2 linked regions of the Glaciimonas sp. CA11.2 genome follow. The protein of the gene in region 2 interacts with the protein of the main gene of each other region in a pairwise test. Links are inferred from orthologs where the notes say so. Each region holds a gene or a part of one and is shown on either strand. Other genes may lie near its edges.

Region 1 (6,523 bases), 4.0 Mb from region 2 along the record:
CACGCACCTATCGTGGCAAGGATGTGGTGGAATGGCTTGACCACATGAAGTATTACGACCTTCCCGTTGAGCGCCATCCGCTTGGCACGGGCGTGCGCGAAAAAACCAATCACTACGTCACTGGACGTGACGGTGGACGCGATATTGATTTGCGCAAATTTGCGCTGGAAGGAATGCAATTATATGGTCGCTTCGAGACGTTCGCCGATGGTATCGCAACGTTCGGCAGCGAATTAAAAAATAACCTCGACAGTGCCGATGCGGCCTCCGAAAACATCAAAAACAATATCGATAAATTTATCGCCGACAATGCCATTGATGCACCAAAGGAAGCACGCTACGTGCCGCTCTGGGAGCCACCAGCGGATGCGCCGCAACGTCTTAATATGGGCAGCAATAACATTGCCGCGGTCATCTGGTGCATCGGCTTCCGTACCGATTTTAGCTGGATCGAAGAAACCATCTTTGATGCACGCGGCTATCCGGGCCACACGCGCGGCGTGACAGACATTGCGGGGCTGTATTTTCTTGGCTTGCCTTGGCAATACACATGGGGATCGGGACGATTTTCGGGCATTGCACGAGATGCCGGATATTTGCTGGAACACATTGTCCGACATCGCGATAAAAACCTGCCTACCATGAAGATATCTGTGCAATCAACACAACTAGAAGTGCAAAATAAATCAGCGCTTAATTGTTAAAATTACGCATCAAATTTGCGCTCACTGACCATCAACTTAAATATTAGGACGAGACAGATTCAAGTAAAGATAAAAAATAAGAACTAAACCGAAGGACAAAAGCGCAGCTCTGGCTGGCTGACCGGGGAATTAACTGCACCAAACCAACAATAAAAAAAGGAAGCCTTTTGGGCTTCCTTTCTTATTTTGGAGCGGGAGAAGAGGCTCGAACTCTCGACCTATACCTTGGCAAGGTATCGCTCTACCAACTGAGCTACTCCCGCGTTTTCTTTGCTAACCGATACAGGAGGAGATTCCCGAAATCCAAACCTATCTGGAGAGTGACCTCGGCGAAAGGTGAATCTACTCTTGTATCGGCTATGCTTTACTTAAAATCGCAAAAAACATTTAAAGCTAACTAACGAAGGACTGAAGTATAGCAGCCCTTCAACAAACGCACAACACCTAATTCAAACTTGATAAAAAATGTCTTCACAATGGTAAATATAGCGTTAAAACACAACATTCAACAATGTGGTGACAAATCCCTCATCACATTTCGATAATTTAATTATCACACTGAATCATCCAAAAAATCAACAGCGCAAAGAAATCTTATGTAAATTTTCGACACTGAGGCGACTCTCGCGTTACCGGAAGCTGCGCGCGCAAATCTTTCGACGATTTTTATTGCCGCAATTTCTTTAGGGAAAGACACCATCGCACAAGCGGTATCTCCATAGACCAATGGGCTATTGCATCCCAAATGCCTGTAAAACCAACCAGATATTCGCTGCAGAAATAACAACGAACAACATCCATGACAGCGCCGAGGTTGTCAGCGAATTGGCAAAGACTCCCATTAAGTCGCGGCGACTAGTAAGCTTAATCAACGGATACATGGCAAAAGGTAATTGAAGGCTCAATACGACCTGACTCATCACCAACAAACGTCCCACAGAATGTTCGCCCCACAAGATTACACCAATCAATGCCGGCACCAAAGCCAGGCTGCGTGTAATCAAGCGGCGCTGCCAGCAGGGTATTTTTATTTTTAGAAAACCATCCATAATGACCTGGCCTGCGATTGTTCCGGTAAATGTCGAGCTTTGGCCTGAGGCCAGCAAGGCCACGCCAAATAAAATACCTGCCACGGCGGTGCCCGCAATCGGGTCTAGTAAGTGGAACGCTTCGTCGATTTCCACAGCAACGTGACTACCGCTGGTGTGAAAGGCAGCGCCAGCCAAAACCAGAATAGCGACATTGATCACTAGCGCGACCATCAGGGAAAATATCGTATCCAGACGTGAAAACCGGATCGCCTGCTGCCGGCTGCGATCATTACTCTCAACCACGCGAGTCTGGACAATCGAAGAGTGCAAATAGAGATTATGCGGCATGATCGTCGCACCAAGAATGCCAATAGCCAAATAAAGCGGTTCTTGGCCGGCCAGCGCTTTTAACGACGGGATCGCGCCAGCGGCGACGGCGCTCCAGTCTGGCTTGACAAATAACAGTTCGGCAAACAGACAAACACTGATGGTGAGAATCAAACCAAGAATGATTGCCTCAATCTGCCGAAAGCCTTTTCCTTTAAGACCGAGCACGATAATCGTATCAAATGCCGTCAGCAATACCCCAGTCACCAGCGATACGCCAAACAGTAACTTGAACGCCAGTGCGCTTCCCAATACCTCGGCAACATCACACGCGATGATCGAAACCTCAGCAAAAAACCACAGAGTTTTGCCCGCACGTGGACTGTATTGTTCGCGGCAATGCACTGCTAGATCTTTTTGGGTGGCAATACCGAGTCGCATACTCAGACACTGCAACACGATCGCAGCAAGGCTCGACAAAATCACCACAAAAAGCAAGCTATAGCCGAATTGTGATCCAGCCTGAATATCGGTCGCCCAATTTCCGGGGTCCATGTAACCGATTGAGACCAACAAACCTGGACCAGTAAAGCGGACTATTTTTCGCCATAGCGGTGCAGTGGGAGAAACTGCTACCGTACCGACGACTTCAGACGGGCAGAATGGCGCAGTGGCCGTAGTAGGTAAACCAAACATAGTTTTTCAGTACACGAGGATGAATTTGATTCAATCGCAAGGCTGGTGCTCTGCGATGGTTTGAAGCCTATCAAATAATGCATCACTAGTGTAACGACTTTATGCCAAACACCCTACCCGCTCTTGCAAACGTCCCAGCATGGGTAGATATTCCTTTACAACTAACGAGTTTTACCATCGTTTTTGCTTGAAAACCAATCCATAACAAAAACACCCAAACACCGTGAACAAACGATCTGCTAGGGTATTTTGATATCCGGGACGATCAACAAGCTGCCAGAAACTACCCTAACCGTATACCAGCGCCAATGCCCTCGCACCAGGCGCGCATAGATCGCAAGGTACGAGCCAACTTGCAGCGCGACGATAACTAAAGCACTCACTATCGTATCACCAGCGACAACTGCAATGAATGACATGACCGCCACCCAAGTGCCGACAAAGCACACCACCGCCGCATTACGTAGCCATGGCCTGGCAGGGTTATGACGCAGCATTTGACACACGACACGACGATAAATCAGGGCATGAAGATGCAGGCGATCTGCATGTCCGGGACTCATTTTTCGGACGATCTTCCTACGATAGATACTATATAGCACTTCAATAATAGGGTACGCACAGATTGCCAATACCTGCCATGCGTTGATCGAAGGATTGCGTATAAGTAGCAATATCATGACCTCGGAAACCAAAAAACCCAAAAGATAAGCCCCGCCATCTCCGAGAAATAATCGTCCTGTCGGGTAATTAACGACCAAAAAACCGAAGGCAGCTCCCGCAATCAACAACGCCAACTGGGTCACCAACACGTCTCCACACCGCCATGCGAGATACCCAAGTGCGGCCAACATAATAATAACTACGGTTGCCGCGATGCCATTAAAACCGTCAATTATATTGATAGCGTTGGTCCCGCCAGCGACCACGAAAGCGGTCACAAGAATAGCAAATGGAACGATTGTTAATAAAGCGTCGAAGCCCCATATGTCCAGACCATCAATGATGGCACCAGATAACCAGCTTGCTAGAAATGCAGAAACCATACTGGCTACCAGGCGCGCCTTGACCGATACTCTTTTTGTCAGATCTTCCAACGTACCAACCAGAAAAATAGGGCAACTGGCAAGCAGGAGTGAAAACACGTCTTGTATGTTGATTGGCTTAACAAGAGACGGACTAATGATTGCAAAAAAAATGGCTGAAAAAATGAGGCCAGTCATCACAGCGATCCCGCCAATGCGCGGGACTGCTATTGTATGGACTTTTTGTATCGCAGAAAGATCGTGATCTAAAGAATGCTTACCGTGCCAATTTTGTGAAAGTACAATCAACAAACTGGTCGCAAAGCTGAGAATCGCAGCAGCAACACCGAAAGAAGCCATATTCAATATGTTCATTGCGCCAGCCATTTTGGAGTTAACTTAATTGATCTCAGGTTTAATCTTAAAAAAGACCGGTTCGGGGTAACTAATATCAGCGCTTCAGTTCCGATTTTTAGCGCCGCATTCATCTCACCACTGCACTTTTTACTTACTTCTCCGAACTAGCCAGCGTCAGCAATCTCATCAACCTTACTAACGCGAGCCGTGATTAAAAGTCGGGGCCAAATATGCGTATCACACCCATCTCATCGCTTTATGGGTTTGAGTGAATTGTGCCATTTTCGGTAACGAGAACAATTGAGGTATTTTTTGTGCAACCGATTGTTCGCTCGATAGCCAGCGGACCAAGTCATCCCCAGACATTGGTTTTGCGAAGTGATAACCCTGCCCTACATCAAAGCCAAGTTCTTGAAAAAAAGTCGCGTCACTCTCAGATTCGATGCCTTCTGCAACTGTTCGAAGATCAAGATTTTTCGCCATATTAACGATTGAATTGAGGATTAGAATCGAGCGCTTATTTTTTCGCGCAGACGCGATAAACGATTGATCGATTTTAATTTCGTTAAACGGCATCTGGCTTAATTGCTGCAATGAGGAGTAACCTGTCCCGAAATCATCGAGCGACAATCCGAAACCGTGCATTTGCAATCTGGTAACGCTTTCCAGCAATCCTTTGTAGTCCTTGGGAAGCGCTGTCTCGGTGACCTCGATAGTAATACGCTCAGGATTTACCTGATGTTCCTTCACAATGGCCAACCATCTGTTCGGTATCGCAGTATTTTCCAAGGTTAACGGTGATGCATTGATAGAAATACTGATTTCCGGCCTAATCGAATACCACTTTTTAGTGGACTCAAGCACGTTGCACAGCAGATCTTCAGTCAATTGATCAATCAGACCCGCAGATTCCATCAAAGGAATAAATTGCGACGGAGGAATCACACCTTGATCTGGATGCATCCATCGTGCAAGAACCTCAACACCGACCGGCGTGCGCGTAGCAAAGTCTAATTTTGGTTGAAAATAGGGCACGAATTGCCCTCGTTTTAAAGCGGTACTCAGATCTTCTTTAGACCAGCACTGAAACGGCACTCTCTTGCGGAAAACATATTCAGCTTTTTGTGGATGCAAGGCCGGCGATATGAGATTTTTGAGATTAGAGAATTTAACTGGCTTAATGATCCGACCAGAAAGTCGTATGCCGTAACTTAATATTATTTCTTCTGCAGAACACAGTAGATCATCTTCCAACGCTGATGAAAGAATGACTCGACCTATTTTTGCACGGGGCGCTTCACGGAGAAATTCTATTCCATCCATGCCGCCCATCCGTAAATCGCAGATCGTGAAATCAAACTCCTCGGCATAACCATCAAGCAGCGCTAATGCCTGTTGCGCATCAGCTGCTTCGGCCACAAAACCGACTCCTAGAACTTTCAAATACATCACTAGAGTGGCACGCTGACTTTGATCTTTTTCAAGAACCAGTATCTTTTGGTTAGAAAAAATAGAATAGGGAATTTTCATAAGACCAATCTAGGTTAGCCGTTCAGATCAACACTGGGCTGATATCGGAAGTCAACTCAATATCAGGTTCCAACCAGCATTGCAGAACCTCTTTGAGAGAGGCCGTAGAAGCAGGTTTCGCAATATAACAATCCATTCCAGCCTTAAGACAACGCTCCCTGCCTCCCTCCGTACTATTTGCAGTAACCGCAATAATAGTCAAATGCGCTCCGGTAATTTTCTCGTGCTGCCTAATTTTTTCAGTCATTTCGTATCCATCCATGACCGGCATCTGGCAATCTGTAAAGATAATCTTGCAGCTATTACTAGATAGCCAAGATATTGCTTCCGCACCGTTCGATAGAACTTTTACGGCGTCGAAACCAATCCTCTTTAACTGATGAACAATCAGTTTTTGAAGGATTTTGTTATCTTCGACAACGAGAATTCCAGGCTGTATTTTCATCATTTTTAGCGATAGGTATTTTTGTCGTTTAGGGCGAGCCCTTAGCAACGCGCTATAGTTCCGGAGACTTTTTTGTATAATTTATTGACGTTCCGTTTGACTCTTAGTCGCAAAAAAACCTCGTGATAAGCCAAGGCTTTTTTGCGATGACCACATTGTTTATTTTGCAGGCAGGCCAGCTAGCAATCCGGTCAGTAGACCTGACACAGGTGTCAACGCGCCCGCGCCAGAAGTACCAGTCACACCACTCAATGTGCTAGTCAAACCGCTGACTAGTCCAGTAACCGGCGCCAGCGAACCGGCACCAGGAGTAGCGACGCCACTCAACACACTGGTCAGACTACTCACCACTGTTGTCACAGGAGACAACGAACCAGCTCCTGCTGAGCCAGTGACGCTAGTCAATGT
Region 2 (2,774 bases):
TGCATCTTTACCGAAGAATTCTTTTACTTTCTCTTGCACTTTAGGCATACGCGTCATACCACCGACCAGGATGATATCGTCGATGTCAGATACTTTGACGCCCGCGTCCTGAATCGCAATACGACAAGGTGCAATGGTCTTTTCGATCAACTCTTCGACCAAAGACTCCAGCTTGGCACGTGTCATCTTCATGGTCAGATGGACTGGTGCGCCGTTAGCCATGGCAATGTACGGCTCGTTGATTTCGGTCTGTTGTGACGATGACAACTCAATCTTAGCGCGCTCAGCGGACGCTTTAATACGTTGCAGTGCAATCGCGTCTTTACCCAGATCGATACCGTTAACTTTCTTGAACTCGTCGAGGATGTAATCAATCATGCGTTGATCGAAATCTTCACCACCGAGGAAAGTATCGCCATTAGTCGACAGCACTTCAAACTGCATTTCGCCATCAACGTCGGCGATTTCAATGATCGAGATGTCGAAAGTACCGCCACCCAAGTCATACACAGCAATCTTGCGATCACCTTTTTCGGTCTTGTCCAGTCCAAAAGCCAATGCGGCTGCGGTTGGCTCATTGATGATACGTTTCACATCAAGACCAGCAATACGGCCAGCGTCTTTGGTTGCCTGACGTTGTGCATCATTGAAGTATGCAGGAACGGTGATAACCGCTTCTGTGACTTCTTCGCCGAGGTAATCTTCAGCGGTTTTCTTCATCTTGCGCAGCACTTCTGCAGCGATTTGCTGCGGTGCCAGTTTTTTGTCGCGCACAGCAATCCATGCATCGCCGTTGTCGGCTTTAGTGATCTCGTAAGGCATTAACGAGATATCTTTTTGCACTTCTTTTTCGTCGAACTTGCGACCAATCAGACGCTTGGTTGCGTACAGCGTATTTTTTGGATTTGTGACAGCCTGACGTTTAGCAGGTGCACCGACCAAAATTTCGCCGTCTTCCTGATAAGCGATCACGGATGGCGTAGTACGCACGCCTTCGGAGTTTTCAATAACCTTAGGCTTGCCGCCTTCCATGATGGAAACACAAGAATTTGTCGTACCCAGATCAATACCGATAATTTTACCCATGATGCTGTCCTTTACTAAATTTGTTGAATTTTGATATGCTAAATATTGGGAGAAAAATCAAGCTTTCAAGCCTTTTCAGCGGAAATGAGCGATTATTTTTGATTTTCTCGCTTATTTACACGCTTATTTTCACTTAATGCCGACTTATTTACTTTGAGCAACAGTGACCAGCGCCGGACGTAACAGGCGGTCTGAAATCATGTAGCCCTTTTGCAATACGCTCACGACGGTATTTGCCTCTTGCTCGGCTGGTACCATTGAAATCGCCTGATGCTTCATCGGATCAAGACGCTCGCCCGGTTCTGGCGAAATTTCGAGAAGGCGATTTTTATCGAACGCTGCAACCAACTGCTTCAACGTCATTTCCACACCTTCCTTTAACGACTCGACAGAAGGTGTTTCCAGTTTCAATGCGATTTCCAGACTGTCCTTCACTGGAACCATTGCCTCGGCAAAATTTTCGATAGCGAACTTGCTGGCGCGCGCGATATCTTCCTGGGCACGACGACGAACGTTCTCGGTATCTGCCTTGGCACGCAAAAATGCATCTTGCAAATCAGCAATTTTGGCTAGCGCTTCTGCTAATTCGACTTCTAATGCTGATTCAGGCGTGACCGCCGCTTGTTCTTGAGCGATGGTATTTTCGGTTTCAACTTGCGCGGTCTGCTTTTCCATGTCTTCCATTCAAAAATCTCCTGCAATCAATGACTTAATGATGTGTTAAATCCGTTTAATGCGGTGTATTGCGATGTTTTAAGGTTTTGCGTCATCACGTGTGCAAAAAAAAGTTTTCCGGCGGCTTTTCGGCGCCCTTAAAACCACTTTAAAGCGGGACAAACTGATCTATGACTTGCCAAATGGGGCTATCCCCTACTTTTTCAAGGGGATTATGGCGTGTCAAATGTGTGGCGTTGCAACAATTTGTTTCACATTTTACCCCTTTGAATTTGCTGCGACGCATCAAGCGCACTATCATTTGGCTTTTACTCTTATTTATTCAAATTTCAAGGCATTCAAATTGAAAATTAAAAGTTATTAAAAGTTGACTCGTCAATAGGTGAATACCATGAAACTATCTCTCATTTCGGCCTTCATGCTGCTGTATATTTCACTAGCGGCCGGTTGGATAAGCTATTCACATTTAGTCGCGATTTATTAATAGAAAATCTATTAATTGCATTAAGGAGTAGAATCTGCCGACCACGACAGCACAGCATTCGTACCCATGATTCGTGGCATTAATTACTTCATCTCTCAGCACCGACGCGCAACGCCTCATCTTTTTGCACTTTCTCTTGCAGCTTTTGCTCAGCAACGTCATTGGGGGACAAATGGGTTGGCCAACCGATTAATTGCTCCTCTACCAACGTCGCCAAGCCTTGAATCCATGTTGATGATTCGTTCAGGCATGGGATCAGATAAAACTCCTTACCGCCTGCTTTTAAGAAATCGGCCTTTGCTTCGATACCAATCTCTTCTAATGTTTCCAGGCAATCACTGGTGAATCCTGGGCATATGACATCAACGCGCTCGACGCCTTGTTTGGCTAATTTTTCTAATGTTGGTGCAGTATATGGTTGCAGCCACTCCGCCTTCCCGAAACGCGATTGAAATGTCACCATATATTGCTCTTGTGACAAATCTAGCGCCTGTGCCAGCAATCTCGCCGTTTTATAACATTCACAGTG

What was found. The genes of interacting proteins can lie anywhere in the genome.
Region 1: the proteins of grpE (region 2) and RGU75_RS22285 interact in binary tests that used the Escherichia coli proteins (3 or more experiments, as listed by UniProt). The link is inferred for Glaciimonas sp. CA11.2 from one-to-one orthologs.

What each region holds. Positions count from the first base shown.
Region 1 is NZ_JAVIWL010000001.1:5,155,294-5,161,816, forward strand. What follows is about bases 598-3,504. They hold RGU75_RS22285 (Nramp family divalent metal transporter), read right to left. Parts: upstream 2,759-3,504; coding sequence 1,436-2,758; downstream 598-1,435. Other genes in these bases: RGU75_RS22275 (MSMEG_0569 family flavin-dependent oxidoreductase), read left to right, coding at 598-704; RGU75_RS22290 (glycosyltransferase), read right to left, coding at 2,998-3,504. Outside these bases: more of RGU75_RS22275, read left to right, coding at 1-597; more of RGU75_RS22290, read right to left, coding at 3,505-4,158; RGU75_RS22295 (EAL domain-containing response regulator), read right to left, coding at 4,378-5,670; RGU75_RS22300 (response regulator), read right to left, coding at 5,693-6,118; RGU75_RS22305 (collagen-like triple helix repeat-containing protein), read right to left, coding at 6,275-6,523. UniProt on the Escherichia coli protein: H(+)-stimulated, divalent metal cation uptake system. Involved in manganese and iron uptake. Can also transport cadmium, cobalt, zinc and to a lesser extent nickel and copper. Involved in response to reactive oxygen.
Region 2 is NZ_JAVIWL010000001.1:1,173,724-1,176,497, forward strand. It holds grpE (nucleotide exchange factor GrpE), read right to left. Parts: upstream 1,771-2,774; coding sequence 1,231-1,770; downstream 1-1,230. Other genes in the region: dnaK (molecular chaperone DnaK), read right to left, coding at 1-1,086; hemH (ferrochelatase), read right to left, coding at 2,334-2,774. UniProt on the Escherichia coli protein: Participates actively in the response to hyperosmotic and heat shock by preventing the aggregation of stress-denatured proteins, in association with DnaK and GrpE. It is the nucleotide exchange factor for DnaK and may function as a thermosensor.